Regions from separate parts of the Clostridium sp. CM036 genome, predicted to be linked through region 2. Evidence: riboswitches for the same ligand, from Rfam matches in the RefSeq annotation. Region 2 holds a riboswitch; the other holds the start of a gene.
What was found. Region 2 has a riboswitch for S-adenosylmethionine ahead of ACWJKE_RS10700 (O-acetylhomoserine aminocarboxypropyltransferase/cysteine synthase family protein). Riboswitches for the same ligand answer to the same signal wherever they lie in the genome.

Region 1: linked by a shared signal. The riboswitch ahead of ACWJKE_RS14655 (methionine ABC transporter ATP-binding protein) and the one ahead of ACWJKE_RS10700 (O-acetylhomoserine aminocarboxypropyltransferase/cysteine synthase family protein) in region 2 are both predicted to bind S-adenosylmethionine.

The regions. Positions count from the first base shown of each region.
Region 1 covers NZ_CM143652.1:3,086,441-3,097,352, forward strand. Annotated here, with positions in the region: gene ACWJKE_RS14650 (transglycosylase domain-containing protein) at 1-210, opposite strand, end outside; SAM riboswitch class I at 754-873, shown strand; SAM riboswitch class I at 967-1,070, shown strand; gene ACWJKE_RS14655 (methionine ABC transporter ATP-binding protein) at 1,188-2,195, shown strand; gene ACWJKE_RS14660 (methionine ABC transporter permease) at 2,185-2,829, shown strand; gene ACWJKE_RS14665 (MetQ/NlpA family ABC transporter substrate-binding protein) at 2,880-3,683, shown strand; gene ACWJKE_RS14670 (alanine/glycine:cation symporter family protein) at 3,907-5,436, shown strand; gene rbr (rubrerythrin) at 5,585-6,169, shown strand; gene ACWJKE_RS14680 (hypothetical protein) at 6,370-6,693, shown strand; gene ACWJKE_RS14685 (DUF1003 domain-containing protein) at 6,799-7,341, opposite strand; gene ACWJKE_RS14690 (YncE family protein) at 7,415-8,356, opposite strand; gene ACWJKE_RS14695 (ArsR/SmtB family transcription factor) at 8,674-9,018, shown strand; gene arsB (ACR3 family arsenite efflux transporter) at 9,066-10,130, shown strand; gene arsD (arsenite efflux transporter metallochaperone ArsD) at 10,224-10,619, shown strand; gene arsA (arsenical pump-driving ATPase) at 10,824-10,912, shown strand, end outside.
Region 2 covers NZ_CM143652.1:2,260,344-2,271,255, reverse strand. Annotated here, with positions in the region: gene ACWJKE_RS10725 (hypothetical protein) at 1-151, shown strand, start outside; gene ACWJKE_RS10720 (tRNA dihydrouridine synthase) at 485-1,456, shown strand; gene ACWJKE_RS10715 (alpha-amylase family glycosyl hydrolase) at 1,936-2,811, shown strand; gene ACWJKE_RS10710 (zinc ribbon domain-containing protein YjdM) at 3,085-3,426, shown strand; gene ACWJKE_RS10705 (homoserine dehydrogenase) at 3,552-4,841, opposite strand; gene ACWJKE_RS10700 (O-acetylhomoserine aminocarboxypropyltransferase/cysteine synthase family protein) at 4,957-6,243, opposite strand; SAM riboswitch class I at 6,356-6,467, opposite strand; SAM riboswitch class I at 6,601-6,711, opposite strand; gene ACWJKE_RS10695 (permease prefix domain 1-containing protein) at 6,786-7,754, opposite strand; gene ACWJKE_RS10690 (PadR family transcriptional regulator) at 7,756-8,085, opposite strand; gene ACWJKE_RS10685 (undecaprenyl-diphosphate phosphatase) at 8,289-9,137, shown strand; gene ACWJKE_RS10680 (hypothetical protein) at 9,201-9,752, shown strand; gene ACWJKE_RS10675 (WD40/YVTN/BNR-like repeat-containing protein) at 9,777-10,912, shown strand, end outside.

The DNA of each region.
Region 1 (10,912 bases), 830 kb from region 2:
GGTTTCGTTTATGGTTTGTGCTATATTGTTAGCATCTTTTATAGTTGCCTCTATTTTAGGCCCATATTTAATATAACCATATCCTAAAGTTATCGTAGCCGATACGAAAATTATTGCAGAAAATATCAATAAACCTTTAACGATTTTTTTCCAAAGTTTCTTTTTAACCGGTGCTGTTTTTATGGGTTCTACATTTTTATTATCATCCATTAATATCTCCTCCTTTTTTTATTATACAAAAAATGTCCAGGGTTAGCCCTGAATGACCACGCTTCATACATACTGTAAAGGGGGGGCTTACTTGGTCGCCATAAGTATTTCCTGTTTTTAGTCCTATATTCAATTGTTATTACTGAATTCTAATACTAGGTCACATAAAAGAGACCTTATGGGTCTCTCTTATACTATTAAAAAAGTGCTTAGTTTATGTGTGTATAATACAATTATTTTACAATTTTGTCAATAACACTAAGTTATATGATGTGATTTCTATTGATGTTAATTATTTCTTATTGGCATTTCAAACATTAGCCATACAATGTATCCTCCTAGAACAATATAATTATTACAATATATTATAACATAAATAATGTAACATGAATATTTATGTTATATATAAAGTATGAACAAAATATATATTATGATGAAACATCATTAGACAGTTGTATGATGTTTGGAGAAGGTGTATATAAAAACTTCTTTACATAGCATTCATATAGTGATATTATAAATCTGATTTAATAAATAAGTTAATTCTCATCAAGAGAGATAGAGGGACTGGCCCGATGACATCTCGGCAACCATCAGACGTTATTGTCTGAATAGGTGCTAAATCCTGCGTTAATTTCATTGTAAATTAGCGGAAGATGAGAGAGGTGTCTTTGTAATTTTATACCTCTTTCATCATTATATAATGATGAAAGAGGTTTTTGTTTTTTTGAATAGATGTAAATAAAATTTAATAGTGTCTTATCAAGAGAGGTGGAGGGACTGGCCCTATGAACCCCGACAACCAGTATCATATTATGATACATGGTGTTAATTCCTGCAGCATTGCTGCAAGATAAGAATAAGTTTGGAAGTAGTGCCCAAGTTTATTCTTGGGCTCTATTTTTTTAGAGTGATGTTTAAAGAAAGGATCAAAAGGTAAAGATGAATTATAAGAAATGAAAAGGAGAAGGGATATCATGATTAAAGTTCGAGGTGTAAGTAAAAGTTTTTCAGGGGTTAAAGTGTTAAATGATGTTTCATTTACAGTGGAGGAGGGTGATATTTATGGTGTTATTGGTCACAGTGGAGCTGGTAAATCCACTTTACTTAGATGCTTTAATGGGCTTGAAACCTATGATACAGGTACCATTAATATAATGGAAAAAGGGGTGAAACAGCTAAGTTTGAAAGAACTTCGCGAGTTTAGGAAAAATGTAGGCATAATATTTCAAAGTTTTAATCTTATTAACAGTAAAAATGTTTTTGAAAACATAGCATTTCCACTAGAAATATGGGGAAACGATAAAAATTTTATTAAAAAAAGAGTAGATAGCTTAATAGAGTTAGTAGGACTTAAGGATAAAGCAAACACCAATGTAAAACAACTTAGCGGAGGGCAGAAGCAAAGAGTTGGAATTGCAAGAGCGCTTTCACTTAATCCGAAAATATTACTTTGTGATGAAGCTACCTCTGCACTAGATCCTAAAACTACAAAATCTATATTAGAGCTTTTAAGGGCTATCAATAACAAATTTAATATAACAATTATTGTAGTTACCCATCAGATGGAAGTGGTAAAAGAAATTTGTAATAAATTTATTCTTTTAGAAGGAGGGGAAATTAAAAGCCATGGCATTACCGATGAACTATTTATTAGGCCAACAAAGGAAATGCAAACACTTATGGGAGAGGAAGAATTACTGCCTAGCACGGGATATAACATTAAAATATTTTTTACAAAGGAAATTACCCAGAGTTGCCTTATAACATCAATTGCCAGGGAGTTAAATATTGATTTTTCAATAGTATGGGGCAGGCTTGAAAAATTTAGGGATAACGTAATGGGAAGTCTCATAATAAATGCAAGTAAAGAGAATAAGAAGAAGATATTAAATTATTTAGATGAAAAATCTATAGAGTGGGAGCTCATTAATTATTCTGTGCAGCTTGAGAAGCACAAGGGAGAGAGTATAAATGCTATTTAAAGATATTTTATTACCTGCACTAAAAGAAACTATATATATGGTAACATTATCCACGATTTTTACAGTTATTTTAGGGTTTATTTCAGCAGTAGGATTAATTATAACTGGACCTATTGGCCTAAGGCCAAACACTTTAATCTATAAAATCTTAAATTTAGTAATAAATGTACTTAGGTCTTTTCCGTTTATTATACTAATGATATCTATATTCCCTTTAACTAAGCTTATAGTTGGAACAACAATAGGTACTAATGCAGCTATAGTTCCTCTAACGCTTGGTGCAGCACCTTTTGCTGCAAGAATAATAGAATCTGCACTTTTAGAAGTGGATTATGGAATTGTTGAAGCAGCTAAGTCATTTGGTGCAAAAACCTATCAAATTATATTTAAGGTTATGTTAAAAGAGGCAATGCCGTCTATAGTTCTTGGAGTTACGTTAACAATAATAAACATTATAGGTTACTCAGCTATGGCTGGGACAATTGGTGGAGGGGGACTTGGAGATGTAGCCGTAAAATATGGTTACTATAGATTTAAGTCAGATATCATGATATACACTGTAATTATATTAATTGCAGTTGTGCAAGTAATTCAAGCCTTAGGAAATATATTGTACAGAAAAATGATTAAATAAGTTTTGAATTATAAAAATATTAAAAGAAAAATAAGAGGAGGAAATTAAAAATGAAAAAAATATTAAGCATATTATTAACAATAGTTGTGATTTTTACACTGAGTGGATGTGGAGCAAAAAAAGAGGCGGATGTAACTGAGAAAAAAATCATTAAAGTAGGTGCGTCACCAGTGCCTCATAAAGAAATATTAGAGGCTATAAAGCCGATTCTCGCAAAAGAGGGATATACTCTCGAAATAGTAGAATTTACTGACTATGTAACACCAAACACTGCACTAGCCGAGGGACAATTAGATGCTAATTTCTTTCAACATATTCCTTATTTGCAATCCTTTAGTAAGGAAAAGGGAGTGGACCTAGACTATACTGTAAAGGTTCATCTTGAACCTATGGGTGTGTACTCTAATAAATATAAAAAGCTAAGTGATTTAAAAGATGGAGCTAAAATAGCCATTCCAAGTGATCCTACAAATGGAGCAAGAGCACTTAGAGTGCTTGAGAAGGAAGGGCTATTAAAACTAAAAAGTGGAGATCTTATTTCTAAACTTGATATTACTGAAAATAAAAAGAATTTTAAAATAACTGAATTAGACGCTCCTCAGCTTCCAAGGATTTTAAAAGATGTGGATGCAGCAGTTATAAACTCAAATTTTGCAATAGAAGCCAATTTAAATCCGACAAAAGACGCACTAGCAATTGAATCAAAAGATTCGCCTTATGCAAATGTGCTTGCAGTTAGAAAAGAAGATAAAACTAAACCTCATATAGAAGCACTTTCAAAGGCATTAAATTCTCTAGAAGTTAAAAAAATTATTGAAGATAAATATAAAGGAGATATAATTCCTGCTTTCTAAAAAAAATATAAAACCATTAATCATTTTGCTTTGGGCGTAATAGTCGAAAGTAAGATGATTTTTTTATAGTAAAGCATAAAGTTTAACGACATTTTTATACTTTTATTTTTTTAAAAATTCATTTTATACCTTATTAGTGTATAATTACCGTATGCAAATAATTTTTGGAGTAATTAATTCTAAAATGCAAATAAGGATAACATTATAATATGGAGGTTTAAAAATGAGTGTATTATTTCAAGCAATAAATAATTTTTTTGATTTTATAGTTCCTATTGCGGATTTTCTATGGGAATTTCCAACTAATTTTAAGTGGTATCAAAACATCCCGGTTTTAGGTAATTTTGCCTTTGCAGTTATTTTACTTTTAGGAACAGGAATTTATCTTACATTTAAAACTGGATTTATTCAAGTTATGGCATTTAAAAAAGGAATTAAGATTCTTGCTACAAAAAAGGAAACAGATACTGGGGTTAGTTCATTAGCATCATTTTTACTAAGTTCTGCTATGCGTGTAGGTCCAGGTAATATTATGGGGGTTACAGGTGCAATATCTGTTGGCGGACCAGGGGCACTATTTTGGATGTGGGTTTCAGCTTTCTTTGGTATGTCCACGGCTTTTGTAGAATCTGTACTTGCACAGCTTTTTAAAGAGAAAAATGGCAAGGAGTTCGTAGGTGGACTTCCATTTTATGGTCAAAAGATTTTGGGCAATAAACGGTGGGTAGGTATTGTACTGTCTTCACTTTTTATAATATATGCACTGTTTGTTATCCCATCTCAAGCTTTTCATTTATTTACAAGTTTCGGTTCAATAGCTGATACTATAGCTGGAAAAACCTTTGGACGTCAATCTACAGTTTATTATGGTATAGCAATAGTCTTAATAATTACTGTTCTTTTGACTGTAATTGGAGGAATAAAAAGAGTTACTGCAGTTACAGATATACTAGTACCTATTATGGCAGTTATTTATACACTTATAGTTATTTTAATAATATTAGTTAATTTAGATAAAGTTCCGTATTTCTTTAAAGAAGTGATTGGTGGAGCATTTAAGCCCAATGCATTATTTGGTGGGGCATTTGGTGTAGCTTTAGCTCAAGGAATTAAGCGTGGGTTAATGTCCAATGAAGCTGGGCAAGGAACAATTACAATGGCGGCTGCTACAGCGGAGAATAAACATCCTGCAGAACAAGGTTTTGTACAATGTCTAGGAGTTTTTCTTGACACAATGGTAATATGTAGTATGACTGGATTTGTTATTGTTATGGCACATGTTTGGACAGGCACTGCTGGAGTTTCATGGGAAAGTATAGAAGCGTCGAAACTTACAGTTTACCTATCCTCAATCAAATACTTAGTTCCTGGTACTGCATTAGATGGAACAGTTACAATTATTGTTTCGCTATGCTATGGAATGTTTGCATTTACAACATTGCTCGGTTTAATATTGTTTGCAGAAGTCTCCGCAAATTTAATATCTAGAAATAAGAAATTTATTATGGGAATACGTTTGGTTGGTGCATTATTCTTTGTTCCATTTGGCGCATTAACAGTTCTTGCTGGTTTAGAACTTACAAATTTATGGTACATAGGTGATTTTGTAAATATTGTTTTAGTTTATGTAAATGTTCCAATTATATTAATTGGGTCTAACTATGCATTAAAAATATTGAAAAATTATAAAAAAACCGATGGAACTAAATTCAAATCAAAATCTATTGGTGTTGATACTGATGTTTGGAAATAAGGTACATACTTAGAATAAACTTAATTAATAGGTAATTTAGTAAACTTTCTTAAAATAGTATGGATTAAAAGAAGCAAAGTATACTATTTAGGGTATACTCTAATAGAGGTAATTATTTTCTTTAAGTAGAAAAACAAGGAGGCATTTTATGAAAACATTAAAGGGTACAAAAACAGCTGAAAATCTTATGAAATCATTCGCAGGTGAATCACAAGCTAGGAATAGATATACTTATTATTCATCTATAGCGAAAAAAGAGGGGTATGTACAAATAGCTAATATATTCATAGAAACAGCAGATAATGAAAAAGAACACGCTAAAAGATTTTTTAAGTTTTTAAATGAAAGTTTAAATGGAGAAGTGGTAGAAATTAATGCCACATATCCTGTAGGTCTTGGAGATACTAAAGCAAATTTATTGTCAGCAGCAAATGGAGAAAATGAAGAGTGGTCAGATCTTTACCCAGCATTTGCGAAAGTTGCGCAGGAGGAAGGCTTTGATGATATCGCGTTTGTTTTTAGAAAAATTTCTGATGTTGAAAAGCATCATGAAGAAAGATATAGAGAACTATTAAGTAATATAGAAAATAATACAGTATTTAATAAAGAAGAATCAGTTATTTGGAAATGTAGAAACTGTGGTTATATTTTTGAGGGAAAAAGTGCTCCGAAAATATGCCCAGCTTGTGTACATCCTCAAGCATATTTTGAAATATTCTCTGAAAAATATTAATAGCATTTCAAATGATGCAGTATTAAAAATGCCGTAGCAACCTTCGTGGATTCTTAATATAAAAAATAAAAACAACCCCCATTTTGATTTAATTAATTTGGGGGTTGTTCTATATCACGCTTTGACTTGGTAGTTGTAATGTATAAATATTCAGTGTAAATTATTTAACGACATATATTAATGTAGCAAGAGAAGGGAAAATGTACAGTGCATTTACGGTTCTGGGGAAAGATAAAGATAAAATATATATTTGGTTATTAAAGGAAGGTTATTTTAAAGAGGGAGATAAGCTAATCCTAGAAAGTGGAATAGCAATTCCCGTAGTTCTATATATCAAGAATGGTAAGAATGGAATTGAAATTACCAATCATAAATATCCAGAGGATGGAATTGGCTATGAGAAAGGCATGAAAAAACGGTTTGCTTATTATGTTAAAAACACAATTGGTAGTAATTACAATGAACGTGCAGACAAACTTGAAAAAATTATAAAAAATAGATCTGATGAAGATTTTAAAAATTAAAATATAACTCAAAATATGAATTCAATAGATTTAAAGTAAACACTGAACTAAACTTGTATCAACAATGCGAGTATCGCTTTCAAGAAATTTTGGGTTTTTACTCAGTTATTTTGTTTTTTGTAAACTTTCAATATATTCAAGCATTATAGATTGATTCTTAACTAACATTTTTTGATCTTCAATTAATAAATCTATTTTCTTATGCAAATCTTGAACGATCAACTCTGATTTCAGATTTATTTTATAATCATTTTTTGATTTTATTCTATCTTTATCTTCCTGTCTATTCTGACTCATCATTATTACAGGTGCTTGTATAGCGGCAGTACACGATAGTACTAGATTAAGAAGTATAAATGGAAAGGGATCAAATGAATTCTTTAAGATGATATTTAATACTATCCATATTCCTATAATTGCTAATGCTGCAATTATAAAACCCCAGCTGCCTACTGATGCGGCTATTTTATCAGCCATATTGTTTCCAAAAGTAAGAGTTTGTTTATGAGTAATCGTAGTATCTTTGGATATCTTATTTCCTATTAAGTCATGCAATAGATCTTCTTCAATATCGTTAAAAATCTCTCCTTGCTCTAATATTTCGTTTACAATTATTTCTGTATCTAAAGTATCATTTCCATTTGACATAGTAATACCCCCTTAGTTGTCTAAGTACCCCTATTTTAATAGGGAAATTGATATAAATTAAAGATATGTTCCTTTAGATTTTTCGCGTTGATTTATTAAGTATTTGCGAATTATGAAGTTTTTTATTTTCGTTGCTTCTTAGAATATAAATTCTATTTGGGTGATTATATCCCATAGTTAGATATGAAGTTCCGTGATCTGTTGCCATTGTTAAGCCTTCACTTTCTCCTGCTTTATTTATAGGATAAGAGGTAATTATTTTACCCTCATAGTTAAATACTGTAACTTTATTATCTGTATATAAATAAATATACATCCCATCAACATCTAAACCTTGTGGAACGCCTTGATTAGGAATACGAAAGGTAGTCACTGTACTCATATCAGCTAAATTTATAATAGTAAACATAGGGGTTCCATTATCACCACCATTTAAAACGGTATGCAATATTAAATAATCATGGACATTATCTATTGCAAGTAATGCCGATGTTCCTAAACTTGAATAATTTAAATCAGCTTGTATTGTACTTGAATCATAATCAACTACATAAACATGAGTTGGATTAATGCCGCCTCCATTTGCAACATAAATTTTTCCTGTACTAGCTCTATATGCAATTTCGGCAGAATGACCCATAGCCATAGGGTCTGTTTCAGAGATTTTATTTCCTGTTAGATTATATTTAACTATTTTCCCACTTCCATTTTTTAAATCAAAACTACAATAAAAATATCCATTATGGAATGTAAGCCCTTGCATAACACCTGTATCTGGTAAATCAAATAGTAGTTCATATTTGTTTTTTTTAGTTGTAATAGGAATATGGTTAGATAATGGCTTATCGTAAATAGCATTTGATGAGTCTAATTTTTTTACCTTACAATTAATGGGATCCGTTGTATGCACAGCTACCTGTGCCGTCATTTTTAGTGCTTCTTTTGGCTTAATAGAACATTCTATTATAATAAAAAATAAAGCTAAGATAAATATACATATTTTACAAACTTTCATTTAAAAACCCCTTCCTTTTGCTTTGGGTTTGCTTAGCGATGCTGACAATATTAGATTATACTATATTGTTAAATAATTGACAACTGTGGGAATGTTAGGAAAGCCTCCCGCTTCTATATAATGAAAAATATTAAATAATCACATAGAAGCTATTGACAATAAATTCTATTTGGTATAGTATATGAGTAGATGTTCATGTAAGAATTAGTAACAAAATAATATTCGGTTAGATCCCATTGTAACAAATGGGGTTTTAGAGACATACTATATGATTATAGGAACATATAAAGATACAAGAAATAGTAGGAGGGAAAAGAGTGGTTGATATATTTAAAGCATTAGCGGAAGAAAACAGACTTCGTATAATGGCACTTATTATTCAAGGTGAAATGTGTGTATGCGAAATCGAAGAGTGTCTAAATATGACGCAGTCAAATGTTTCACGGCATTTAACATCACTTAAAAAGTGTGGGATATTAGAAAGTTACAAAAAGGCACAATGGACATACTACAAAATAGATAATAAATTTATAGAGAAAAACCCAGACTTATTTGCTTATTTAATAAAGGAACTCAAACAGATATCTTGTTATAATAGCGATTGTGAAAAACGGGATAAATGTAAACTACAAAATTTATGTGATTGTAAAACACAAAGTTAACGACATTTCAGTACCATAGGTGATGATCTTAGGAGGAGTGATTAATTATGAGTGAAGTTAAAACACCAGAGATTGGATTTTTTCAAAAATACTTGACTGTTTGGGTAGCTATTTGTATGAGCGTAGGTGTGCTTATTGGCAAGTTTATTCCAGGGATTCCGGAATTCTTAAATAAGTTTGAGTACTCCAGGGTTTCCATCCCCACTGCTATACTCATTTGGGTAATGATTTATCCCATGATGATGAAGGTAGACTTTCAAAGCGTTAAAAATGTAGGAAAGAACCCTAAAGGGTTATATGTAACATGGATAACGAATTGGCTTATAAAACCATTTAGTATGTATGCAATAGCTTCATTTTTCTTTTTTGTAGTATTCAAAGCATTTATAACACCGGAACTAGCTACACAATATCTTGCAGGAACCATATTACTTGGGGCCGCTCCATGTACTGCCATGGTATTTGTGTGGAGCCACCTTACTAGAGGTAATCCTGCATATACTGTTGTGCAAGTAGCCACAAATGATTTAATCATTCTGGTTGCATTTATACCTATCGTGAAATTTCTTTTAGGTGTCAGTAACATCACAGTTCCTTGGAATACACTCATTTTATCAGTTGTTTTGTTTGTTGTTGTTCCACTAGTTGGGGGCATTTTAACTAGAATTACGGTAACAAAGAAAAAAGGCACAGAGTACTTTGAAAATACATTCCTCCACAAGTTTGATAATGCAACTACTGTTGGATTGCTACTTATGTTGGTATTGTTATTCTCATTCCAAGGTGAAACTATAATAAACAATCCAATGCACATTTTACTAATTGCTGTACCACTAACTATTCAAACATTTTTGATTTTCTTTATTGCTTATTTAACAAGTAAAAAATTAAGACTAACGCATGATATTGCCGCACCTGCTGGAATGATTGGGGCATCAAACTTTTTTGAACTTTCAGTTGCTGTTGCCATTTCTCTGTTTGGCATGGATTCTCCTGCAGCTCTAGCTACAGTGGTAGGAGTGTTAGTTGAAGTGCCAGTAATGCTGATTCTTGTAAGAATAGCAAACAAAACCAAGCATTGGTTTCCACAACCAGTAGTTCATAATAATTAAGAATATTAAAAATATTAAAAGTGATAATAATAATAAAAAGTAATAAAATAATAAAAAGTATTAAAATAATAAAAATGATTGGAGAGATTATTAATGAAAAAAATGCAAATATTTGAACCAGCTATGTGTTGCTCAACAGGACTTTGCGGCGTAGGCGTAGATCCAGAGCTTCTTAGGATTTCGACTGTCCTTAGTGCATTAAAGAAAAATGGAGTTGAGGTTGAGAGGTTTAACCTCACAAGTTCACCACAGGAATTTGTGAATAACAAAGTAGTTAATGACTTTATAAATGAAAAAGGCATTGATGGGTTGCCGGTTACTGTTTTGGACGGTGAAATCGTGTTAATAGGTAAGTACCCAAGCAATGAAGAACTAGTTAAATTTCTAAATATAGAATTTAGCTTTTTAGGTCAAGAGCGAAAGACTTTCAAAATAAAAGTAACTCCTAAATCAGGGGATTGTGGCTGTTCTGGTGGGAAATGCTGTTAACGACATTTTAGAAGGGAAGTCTCCCACTTCTGTAAGTGGGAGTTACATGTCCTAACAAATAGAAAACTTCAGCGGGAGTATAAATCTCCTCTGAAGTCGTTAATATGCAGCTCCGCAGGAGATGATTTAATAATGTAACCGAAGCATATCAAATACAAGCCAAATTACAAAAGTACTTAATAATGAAGCTGGAGGTAAATAAACATGGGAATTTTTAATCCGCAAAATATTAAACTTACAAAATATTTATTTTACACAGGCAAAGGTGGTGTAGGTAAAACTTCAACCGCTTG
Region 2 (10,912 bases):
TAATGAAATATATGATATTTTTTTGAACTTCACTTTTAGTCAATTAAAAAAATTATTTAAGAAGGCAAAGAGTAAAGAAGAGCAGGATTTTTATATTATGTTATCTAATATGGTTCTACAAAAGGAACAAGAAAAGGTCATAGGTAAATAATTATGCCAACGTACACAATATTTGCAGGCGAGGATACCATTGAAAGAAGGTACCATTCCTCATTAAAGAATTTAAAATATGCCAAGTTGGACAAATAATATATTAAGTAAGTAGCTAGTAAAACTTAGTGCGTTTACTAGCTACTTATTTAACGTAATAGGAGTTTTTAAACCTCTTTATAATCAACAGATTTTGCAGACAATGTCTGCAAAATTGTTTGCTATGTTTTGCCTTTGGTTACTGGAAAGAAAATATAATTAATTAATATTAAGTAGATAAGAAAAAAGAATGCTGATATAATGTTTTTTAGAATAGTTATAAAGGGGTTATTAAATGAAATATTATTTAGCACCAATGGAAGGAATTACGGGATACATATATAGAAATTCTTATGAAAAATTTTTTAATAATATTGATAAATACTTTACACCTTTTATTGTTACAAATAAAAGTAGAAGTCTTAAGTCTAAAGAATTAAGAGATGTTTTGCCTGAAAATAATAAAGGGATGAATATAGTTCCCCAAATACTTACTAACGATTCAGAAGGGTTTATTATTACTTCTAGAAAATTACAACAATTAGGTTATAAGGAGGTTAATTTAAATTTAGGATGTCCTGCTGGAACGGTTGTTTCAAAAAATAGAGGCTCGGGATTTCTAGCCAAAAGGGAAGAACTTGATATGTTTTTAGATGAAATATTTAAAATAGATGATATGAAGATTTCTATAAAAACTAGAATAGGAAAAGATAGTCCAGAGGAATTTTATGAGCTAATAAAAATTTACAATAAATATCCTTTAGAAGAATTAATTATCCATCCGAGAATACAAAAAGATTTTTATGGAAATAAACCTAATTTACAGGTATTTAAAGATGCATTATCTTTAAGCACCAATCCAGTATGTTATAATGGGGATATTTTCACTATTGATGATCATAATAAGCTAATGAAAGCTTTTCCAGAGGTAAAAGCAGTAATGCTAGGAAGAGGGATACTAGCTAATCCAAGGTTAATAAATGAGATTAAAAATAATACTAATACTAATATAGATAAACAAGTACTAAAAGATTTTCATGATGAAATTTTAAATAAATATATAGAATTATTTGATGAAGATAGAAATGCAATATTTAGAATGAAAGAGCTATGGGCGTATATGATTTACATGTTTTCAGATAATAAAAAATATGCTAAGAAAATAAAGAAGTCACAAAATTTAAGTGATTATAATGAAGCTGTCTTAAGTTTATTTACGGAGCAGGAAATCATAGAAGGGGCTGGATTATTTAATAATCAATATTAAATATGGATGTATTCTATTAAATAAGTATGATTAAGAAGAGCAAGAGGATATAATAAAATAATTTTATATTATTGGTGGGTTTTAAAGGTTAAGCATCGCCTCCATCAGTAAAACCCTCGACTAATTAATTTTAGTCGGGGGTTTTCTTATAGTCCACTATAAATTTTGTATTTAAATTCTTTTCACTGCAAAATGCACTTGGTGTTATACATCAGGTGTATTATATTTTTTTGAAAAATTATTCTATGTATATTTAATGGTAATTAAGTACATCATTATCTATAGGAACTACATTATGTTAAATTTATTTCCTGTAAAAATTATCTGATAGTAATAGTAATAATTTAATTAATGTTGCAGCTTGAGGAAGATGAACAGTTACGAAGGTGATGATTTAAGCTGAAAATGGGTTAGATGGTTGGAGAGTAAATAAATGTTTAAATACATTATAAAATAAATGATTAATGAAAGGACATAATATGAGAGAAATAATATTACACTGTTTTCAATGGAAAATCTCAGATATAACTAAAATTTTAGATAAAGTAAAAGAGTGTGGCTATACATCCATACAGGTTACTCCCGTGCAACCTTGCAAAAAAGGAGATGAATGGTGGACATACTATCAACCGCTATCATTTAAAATAGGTAATAGAAGTGGAACAAAGGAAGATTTAACAGAATTATGTTATAAAGCTAATAAAATAGGAATTAAAATCATCGTTGACGTAGTGTTACGACATTTAGCGGGTGATGAGAGTGGAAAGCTAATACCAAGTCAAACCGTAGATCAAAACCTACGAAATAACCCTAAATTTTGGACTAATGCAAAAAATACAGTAGATTATGGCAATAGAAATGCAATAGTTAACGGTGCTTTTGGATTACCAATGCTCAATTACAATGATGTAGAATTACAAAAAATTTATATAAATTTTTTAAAAGAACTAAAGAATTGCGGAGTGGGTGGGTTCAGAATCGACATGGGTAAGCATTTTGCATTAGAAAGTGAAGGAAGTTACTTTTGGACAAGGGTATTTAGTGAATTTAAAGATATGTTCAACTATGCTGAATGTATTGAATCCAGTAAAGAACTATTAAACAAGTATACACCTTTTATCAATGTGTTAACTGATGGTGATGCAACTGACCAGAGCAAGATGGTTATTTATGTAATGTCCCATGACACCGAGGAAAGCTGGGGATTTACTAAAAGCATGGATGATAATGTGATAACATCAAAATGGGGTTTACTATTAAAAAATCATAAAGAAAGTAATGTATTATTTTATATTAGGGCATATTCAGATTTATGGAAAATGGAAAATATTAAAAATATTAATTTGGCAAGATAAATGACTGCTATGGTTATTTTTGAAATTAGACTTGCTTTTAAAAAACTTGTATGTAAAAAATGATTAATAGAAAAAAGGGACTTTAAGGAGAGGGCGGAGGAAGGTTTGTCAATATGAGGAGACTATGATAGTATATAAGCATATAAGGAACTCCCTATATTTTTTTTGTGAATTTTAACTTTGTAATTGCTATTCTTATGAAGGTGTAAAAAGAAAATTGACAATAATTCTTATATATTAGAGTTAACAATAACGAATGGAGGAAATGAAATTATGGCTGATTTGCCAAATTGCCCAAAATGTAATTCAGAATACACTTACGAAGATAGAAGTATTTTTGTTTGCCCTGAATGTGCTCATGAATGGACTTTAGAATTAGAAACAGAAAGTAGTGAAGAGAAAAGGATTATCAAAGATGCAAATGGAAATGTATTAAACGATGGTGATTCTGTAACAATAATCAAAGACCTTAAAGTAAAAGGAAGTCCATTAGCCATAAAAAAAGGTACAAAAGTAAAAAATATACGTTTGGTTGATGGAGATCATAATATTGATTGCAAAATTGATGGGTTTGGAGCTATGGAATTAAAATCTGAATTTGTTAAAAAAGTATAAATCATGGTTTAATGTAATAGAACCGAAATAGTGAACTTCACCCCATTGAATGATTATAACTAAAAAAGTTGTAAAATTCATCTGATGGGGTGTTTTTATATATAAATACTAAAAGGAGAATAAGTTTAATAAAATGATTCCATCCTTATTATACTTTCTATTTTGTTGACGTTTTCTAGTTCTTTTATTTTTTCTAATGAAATTCTTATGTTTTTTTCTGAACTTTTATGTGTAATAAATCCTAGTGGTCCATGATCATCGTGCCTTACATCTCCAGTAACGGACATAATGCTGACATTGTTTTTCCCAAATATTTTCGCTGTATCTCCTAAAACTTCTACTGTATCTTTAACATTAAGTCTAATATAGAATTCTGATTCATTTTCTTCTGATTTTTTCACTTCTTTAAAATCAGTCTTGTCACTTAGGTCTAATAAGTCATAAGGATTTACATTATTTCTTAATATGGATATTATATCACCTACAACTGCACTTCCAGTTGGAAAAGCTCCAGCGCCTTTTCCATATAGCATTAACTCTCCAACTGCATTTCCTTTTATCATAATAGCATTAAATGCATCGGCTACATTTGCCATTGGGTGGCTCGAAGGTATTAGGGTTGGATGTACTCTTAGCTCTAATTTGTTATTTACTTCTTTAGCTATTGCTAAAAGTTTTATTGAATAACCAAGTTTTTTAGCATATTCTATATCTATGTCACTAATACTTCTTATTCCTTCTCTATAAATACAATCATGATCTACCTTAGTTCCAAATGCTAGAGAAGACATTATTGCAAGCTTATATACAGCGTCAAAGCCATCAACATCAGAGGTTGGGTCTGCTTCAGCATAACCCTTTTCTTGCGCCTCCTTTAGTGCTTCATCAAAGCTAATCCCATCCATTGTCATTTTGCTTAATATGTAATTAGTTGTTCCATTTATAATTCCAATTATCTGCTCAATCCTATTGGCTGTAAGGCTCTCATTAATCTCGCGTATTATTGGAATTCCACCAGCCACACTTGCTTCATAATAAAACAATACGTTTTCTTTCTCCGCTGTTTTAAATAACTCTTCGCCCCAGTTCGCGATAACTAATTTATTAGCAGTTACAATATGTTTTTTAGATTTCATTGCGCGTATCATATACTCTTTAGATTTATCGCATCCACCAATAAGTTCAACCACAATTTTTATACTTTCATCATTTATAATATCATCAATGTTATCTGTTAATAGGCCATTAGGTGCTTTGATATCTCTTTTTTTATCTATATCTTTTACAAGTATTTTAGCAACTTCTATTTCATAATTTGAACGTTTCATTATTTCTTTTCTATTTTCGTGAAGTATTTTCCATACACCCGTCCCAACATTTCCAAAACCTAAAATCGCTATTTTTACCTTTTTCATAATAGTTTTCCTTTCTAAACTTTAAAGTTATTCCTCCGTCATCTAAGGTGATGGAGGAATATAGTTAGGAACAAGACCTTATTTTGAAACCAGCTGCCAAAGAATTATTGACTTTTTATTGAACTGATTTTTCTAGAGCTTGCGTCAAATCGTATATAATGTCATCGATACCCTCAACGCCAATTGAAAGTCTTATCAAATCTGAAGTAACTCCAGCAGATTTTTGCTCCTCTGCGTTAAGCTCTGCATGAGTTGTACTTGAGGGGTGAATTACTAGAGATTTTGCATCTGCAACATTTGCAAGCAGCGAAAATAATTCTACATTATTAATAAATTTTTTTCCAGCTTCAAGGCCACCTTTTATTCCAAAAGTGAATATTGATCCTGCTCCTTTTGGTAGGTATTTTTTAGCTAAATCTTTGTATCTGCTCCCGTCAAGTTCAGGATAATTTACCCATGAAACATTTGGATGCTTACTCAAAAATTCAACAACTTTCCTAGCGTTTGTTACATGTCTCTCAACTCTTAACGATAATGATTCCAAACCTTGAAGAAATAAAAATGCACTTTGAGGGCTAAGCGTCGCACCGGTGTTTCTTAAAAGTTGAACTCTAGCTTTTAAAGCAAATGCTGGAGCACCTAAATTAGCATATACTATTCCATTATAGCTTTTATCCGGAGTTGTAAAATCAGGGAATTTACCGCTAGCTGCCCAATCAAATTTACCAGCATCAACTATAATTCCACCAATAGTAGTTCCATGTCCTCCAATGAACTTTGTTGCTGAATGAATAATTACATCTGCACCATACTCAATTGGACGGCAAAGGAAGGGAGTTGCAAAGGTATTGTCAATAATAAGGGGTATTTTATTTTCATGAGCAATATCCGCTACTGCCTCTATATCTAGAACATTTATTTTTGGGTTTCCCATTGTTTCAGCATAAAGTGCTTTTGTTTTATTCGAGATAGCTTTTCTAAAATTTTCAGGATCATCTGGATCAACAAATGTTACGTTAATTCCAAGTTTTCTAAGAGTAACATTAAATAGTTCATAAGTACCACCATATAGAGTGCTTGCAGCTACTATTTCATCGCCTGAATTTGCTACATTAAGTATTGCATAGAATGTTGCAGCTATTCCTGAAGCTGTAGCAAGTCCTGCTACTCCGCCTTCGAGAGCGGCTACTCTTTTTTCAAAAACGTCTGTAGTTGGGTTCATTATTCTTGAATATATATTTCCTTCTTCTTTTAATTGAAATAAATTTGCTGCATGATCTGCATTTTTAAAAACAAAAGATGATGTTTGATAAATTGGGACTGCTCTCGAGCCTGTAGTAGGGTCTGGAACCTGCCCTGCATGTACCTGTAATGTTTCAAAACTTAATGTTCGCTCACTCATATTAATTTCTCCTTTTATAATTATTTTTCTAAAAAAAAGCTGCTCTCCTATAAGGAAAGCAGCATGATTAACTTTAATAAACAATAAAATTGTATCATAAAATTTGCTATCGTCCTTATCTTTCAGATTTTACAATCTGATGGAATTGACACCATTGCACTTCTTTTAAAAATGCTGGTTGTCGGGCATCATCGGGCCAGTCCCTCTGCCGCTCTGGATAAGTTATATTTAGTTGTTAGTATTTAGTACATTATTTATTTAGATTTTTGGGAAAGAAAAAAAGCTACTTTCCTATAAGGAAAGTAGCAATAGTTAACTTTAATAAACAATAAAATTGTATCATAAAATTTGCTAACATCCTTATCTTTCAGATTTTACAATCTGCAGGAATTGACACCACTACATTCGAATAAGAATGCTGGTTGTCGGGCTTCATCGGACCAGTTCCTCTGCCACTCTGGATAAGTTGTATTCAGTTATTAGTATTTAGTATATTACTCATAAAAACAATTGTCAATACTTTTTTAAAAGATAAAATTATTTTAATTATGCCCTTTTATAATACTATATGCTGCACTGAACATACCAAATAAAATGCCAACGATAGGGAATATAATCCAATTAATGTGCCATAGATTAAAAACTAATCCACTGACAAGGAAGATACAGATTGCTAATGGCCATACGATAGCAGCAACTGCACCAATAAGTTTATTATCTTCAGTTTTTTCTTTTGAAAAGTCACCAATCTGTAAAAGAATACTAAAACTCTGCTTAATATTTCCAAAATATATAAAGAGGAAAACGGCAATAGCAATCATCACAAGTAAAACAACTACTCCGTAGCTAGATGCATTGTCGCCAAAAGCAGATGATACAAAAAGTGCAACTGGTGATATGACACATATGCACACACCTGTTATTACAGATATCATATGGGTTGATGCAAAAGCATTATTTTTTTGATTTACAATTACTTTTACATGAAGAGGTAAATCAAAACCGCTTTTTAGATACTTGTATTTTTCTAGCTTCATACCGGAATAAATGAATAAAGCTACAGCAGGTACACACAGTAAGAATAGTGCAATAATGCCAAACATATCGCTGAAATCTTTTGAAATTCCTTTACAGATAATGCCACCATCTATGAGAGTGGTAATTAATATTAATATAGCCGTTGCTACAATACATAAAAAAACACCTATACCCATCAATAAGCCAGATTCTTTTTTTGTAGTCATAAAGTTATCGGCCTCTTCTTGTGTAATGGTTTTAAGTATCGCACCCTTTTTCATATGTTCGATGCCAAGTTCATCAATTAATTCGTCAATATTGCCAAATTCTGAAATTACAATACCAATGGCCTCATTTTCTGATTTTCCATCATTCTTATTCTCGTTATATTTTTCTTCCATATTCCATAATAAATCATTTTTTAATTTGACCGTCTGATTTGTTCTTGGTAGGACTTTAAACATATTATCTAAATAATTTTTTATAGTTTCCATTCTAATCCCTCTCCTTAATAAATTTATTAATAACTTCTTTTGTTAAGCTCCATTCTTCACATTTTTCTTTATAGTAGGTTAAACCTACGGGGGTGATTTTATAATATGTGCGTCTTTTACCAAAGGTTTCGTCTTTATAGAAAGATTCGATATATCCATTCTTCTCAAGACGGTTGAATGCTGAATAGAGTGTGGTCTCTTTCATAACATACTTCTCCTCTGATAATTTTCTGATGTTTTTTGATATTTCATACCCGTAGGATTCGCCATCTTGAAGCATAAAAAGAATAATCGTATCATTATATCCTCGAATTACATCGCTGCTTATCAAATTATATCCTCCTTTGCTTTTACTGCATCTGTAGTACTTTGTCTGTCGTAGTAATTCAAGGATAACACAATTACTACGACAGGTAAAGTATTTTCTGAAATTTGCATAGATGTAATATTACTGTAAGTTTTGAAGATGGTACCTTATAGATTATTATGATAAACTATATACAGTAATAATTAGATTGGAAGGAATGGTGAGTTATGGACATAATATTTTTATTAAAAGCAATTATAATAGCAATAGTAGAAGGGGTAACTGAATTTATCCCAGTATCGTCTACAGGACATATGATATTGATTGGATGGGCAATTGGGTTTGAGGGAGAGTTTGTAAAGATGTTTGAAGTTGTAATCCAACTTGGAGCAATAATGGCAGTTGTTGTTTTGTATTGGGAGAAGATTAGCGAAAGTATAATAGAATTTTTTAAGTTTATATTTACTAAAGGAAAAGAGGGAAAGAAAGGATTCAGATTTGGGATAAATGTTATTACGGCATCTATTCCAATGGGAATTGCAGGAGTAGTATTATACGATAAAATAAAACTATTGTTTACACCAGAGGCTGTTATAGTAGGATTCATAGTTGGTGGATTATTGTTACTAATAATCGAGAGGAGAGTTAGAAACAGGGATCATAAAGTAGAAAGTATAGATAGCATAACGCCTATACAATCATTTAAGATCGGTTTATTACAACTGCTTGCAATGTGGCCAGGAATGTCAAGAAGTGCTTCTACAATTATGGGCGGATGGATTGCAGGATTATCAACACCAATAGCAGCAGAATTTTCATTTTTCATAGCGATTCCAGCTATGATAGGGGCAACAGGAAAAGATTTATTTGAATTTGATTATTCTGTAATGACGAAAACATTATGGATTTCATTAATAGTAGGATTTGTTGTAGCCTTCATAGTATCTTTGATAGTTATGAAAAAATTTGTGGATTATTTGAAAAAGAAGCCAATGAAAGTCTTTGCAATATATAGAGTAGTAGTAGGTATTTTACTTGGAATATTAGTATTAACTAAGGTTATTATTTTAGCATAATCATAGAGAATAAATAGCAAGAGGTATTTTTTCTTATATAAATAGTAAAAGGAGAATAAGCATATGGGAAATAATAAAGTATTAAATATTATAACCTCTATAATGATAGTAGCATCTATAATTATGGCTTTTTTTCTTTATGAAACAGTAAAGGGAAAAAATAAAATTACATATGTATTAAGTGATATGAAGACGGCAGTAAATGATGAAGGTAAAGACCAAATTTTAAAAAATGAAATAAACGAAGTAAAGGTTATAGATATAAACTTTCCTTTTATAAAAACAAGTATTGAGAGTACAGCAACGGATTGTTCAACAATTGGGAGTAGTATATTCCAGAAATATCAGGTAAATACACTTAAGAATAATATTAGTGAAATGGAGTTTGATGGGCTTCAGTATGAAAGTAATAAAATTATTAAAGGTAATCTAAAAGACTTTCTAATTGAAATTACTTTTAACACAAGATACTTAAAAGATGATGCAAATCTATTAAAGAATTCTATGATAGAAGGTAAAAATAGACCTTTATTTAGAACAAGGTTCCATATAAAGGTTACAGATAAACCATTTACATACGAGCTAGTTGAAATAGGTAAGGATTTAGGAAGATAAGGTGTGCAGGAAGTAGGGAAAGATATGAATAAAAAGAATAAGATATTAATTAGTATATCAATAATTTTAGTTATATTTTGTATTATAGGTGGATATTATATATATAATATCAAAAGCAATTACAGTAAAAACCATCCGATTATAGAATATAAAGATACTTCAAGACTTCAATATATAGCAGGTCCAATGCTTGAAAAATATCTAGGACAATATAAAATTAATACTAAGAATAAGGTAAATGAAAAGATAAGTTATTATACTTATAAAAGCAGTCAACTTATTGCAGGGGATAGTGGAACTTTTGCAATATCGGCAATATTTGATGTGGAGCCATATGATAAAGGTGACCTTAGCAAGCTAAGTAAATGGGGTTTAATAGATAATGGTGGAATGATTCATTGTGATTGGACTTTAATTATAAGTAAGTTTGAAGGTAATAAGTATAAACTTTTAGATGTTTTACAAACCAGCGATGTAAAGAAAAAATTAGGTATATCAAAGAAAAATAGCAATATAATAGAGCCAGTAGTAACAGCGGATAAGTGTAAATATAAAATAGAAAAAGATGATGTGTATATAACTTATGATGGCGGTGTAAATTGGACTAAAATTCCAATAGCGCTTATGCCGTTAGAGGATAAAGATAAGCAAGATACAAAATCAGATGACTTGAATAAAGGAAGTTATTATATATCCGAAAAGAAAACGGCATTTATATATGGAACTGGAAGTTTATGTATATCGAGTGACGAAGGGGAAACGTGGAAAGATGTAAATTTACAAAGTGATATTATGGGTATAAGAAGACAATTCATTGGATTTACGGATGAAGGATTTGGATATGCAATTATTGCTGGCGATAGAGCAATGAGTTTTGAAATGATAGATATTTATACTAGTAAAAATGGAGGAGATACTTGGGACTTTAAAGGTCCATTAATGAAAGACGGATCAAGCCTTGCAACTGGGATTTCATTTTCAACGAGCAAAATTGGATTTATAACAACTAAAAATAATGGCATATATATGACTACTAATGGAGGAGAGAGTTGGAATACAATTGAATTGCCAATATCAGAGGAACTTAAAGGCATATATGATGATCCAGTAGCACCTGTATTTAAGGGGAGTCATGGTGAGCTTTATGTTGGACAAGGGGA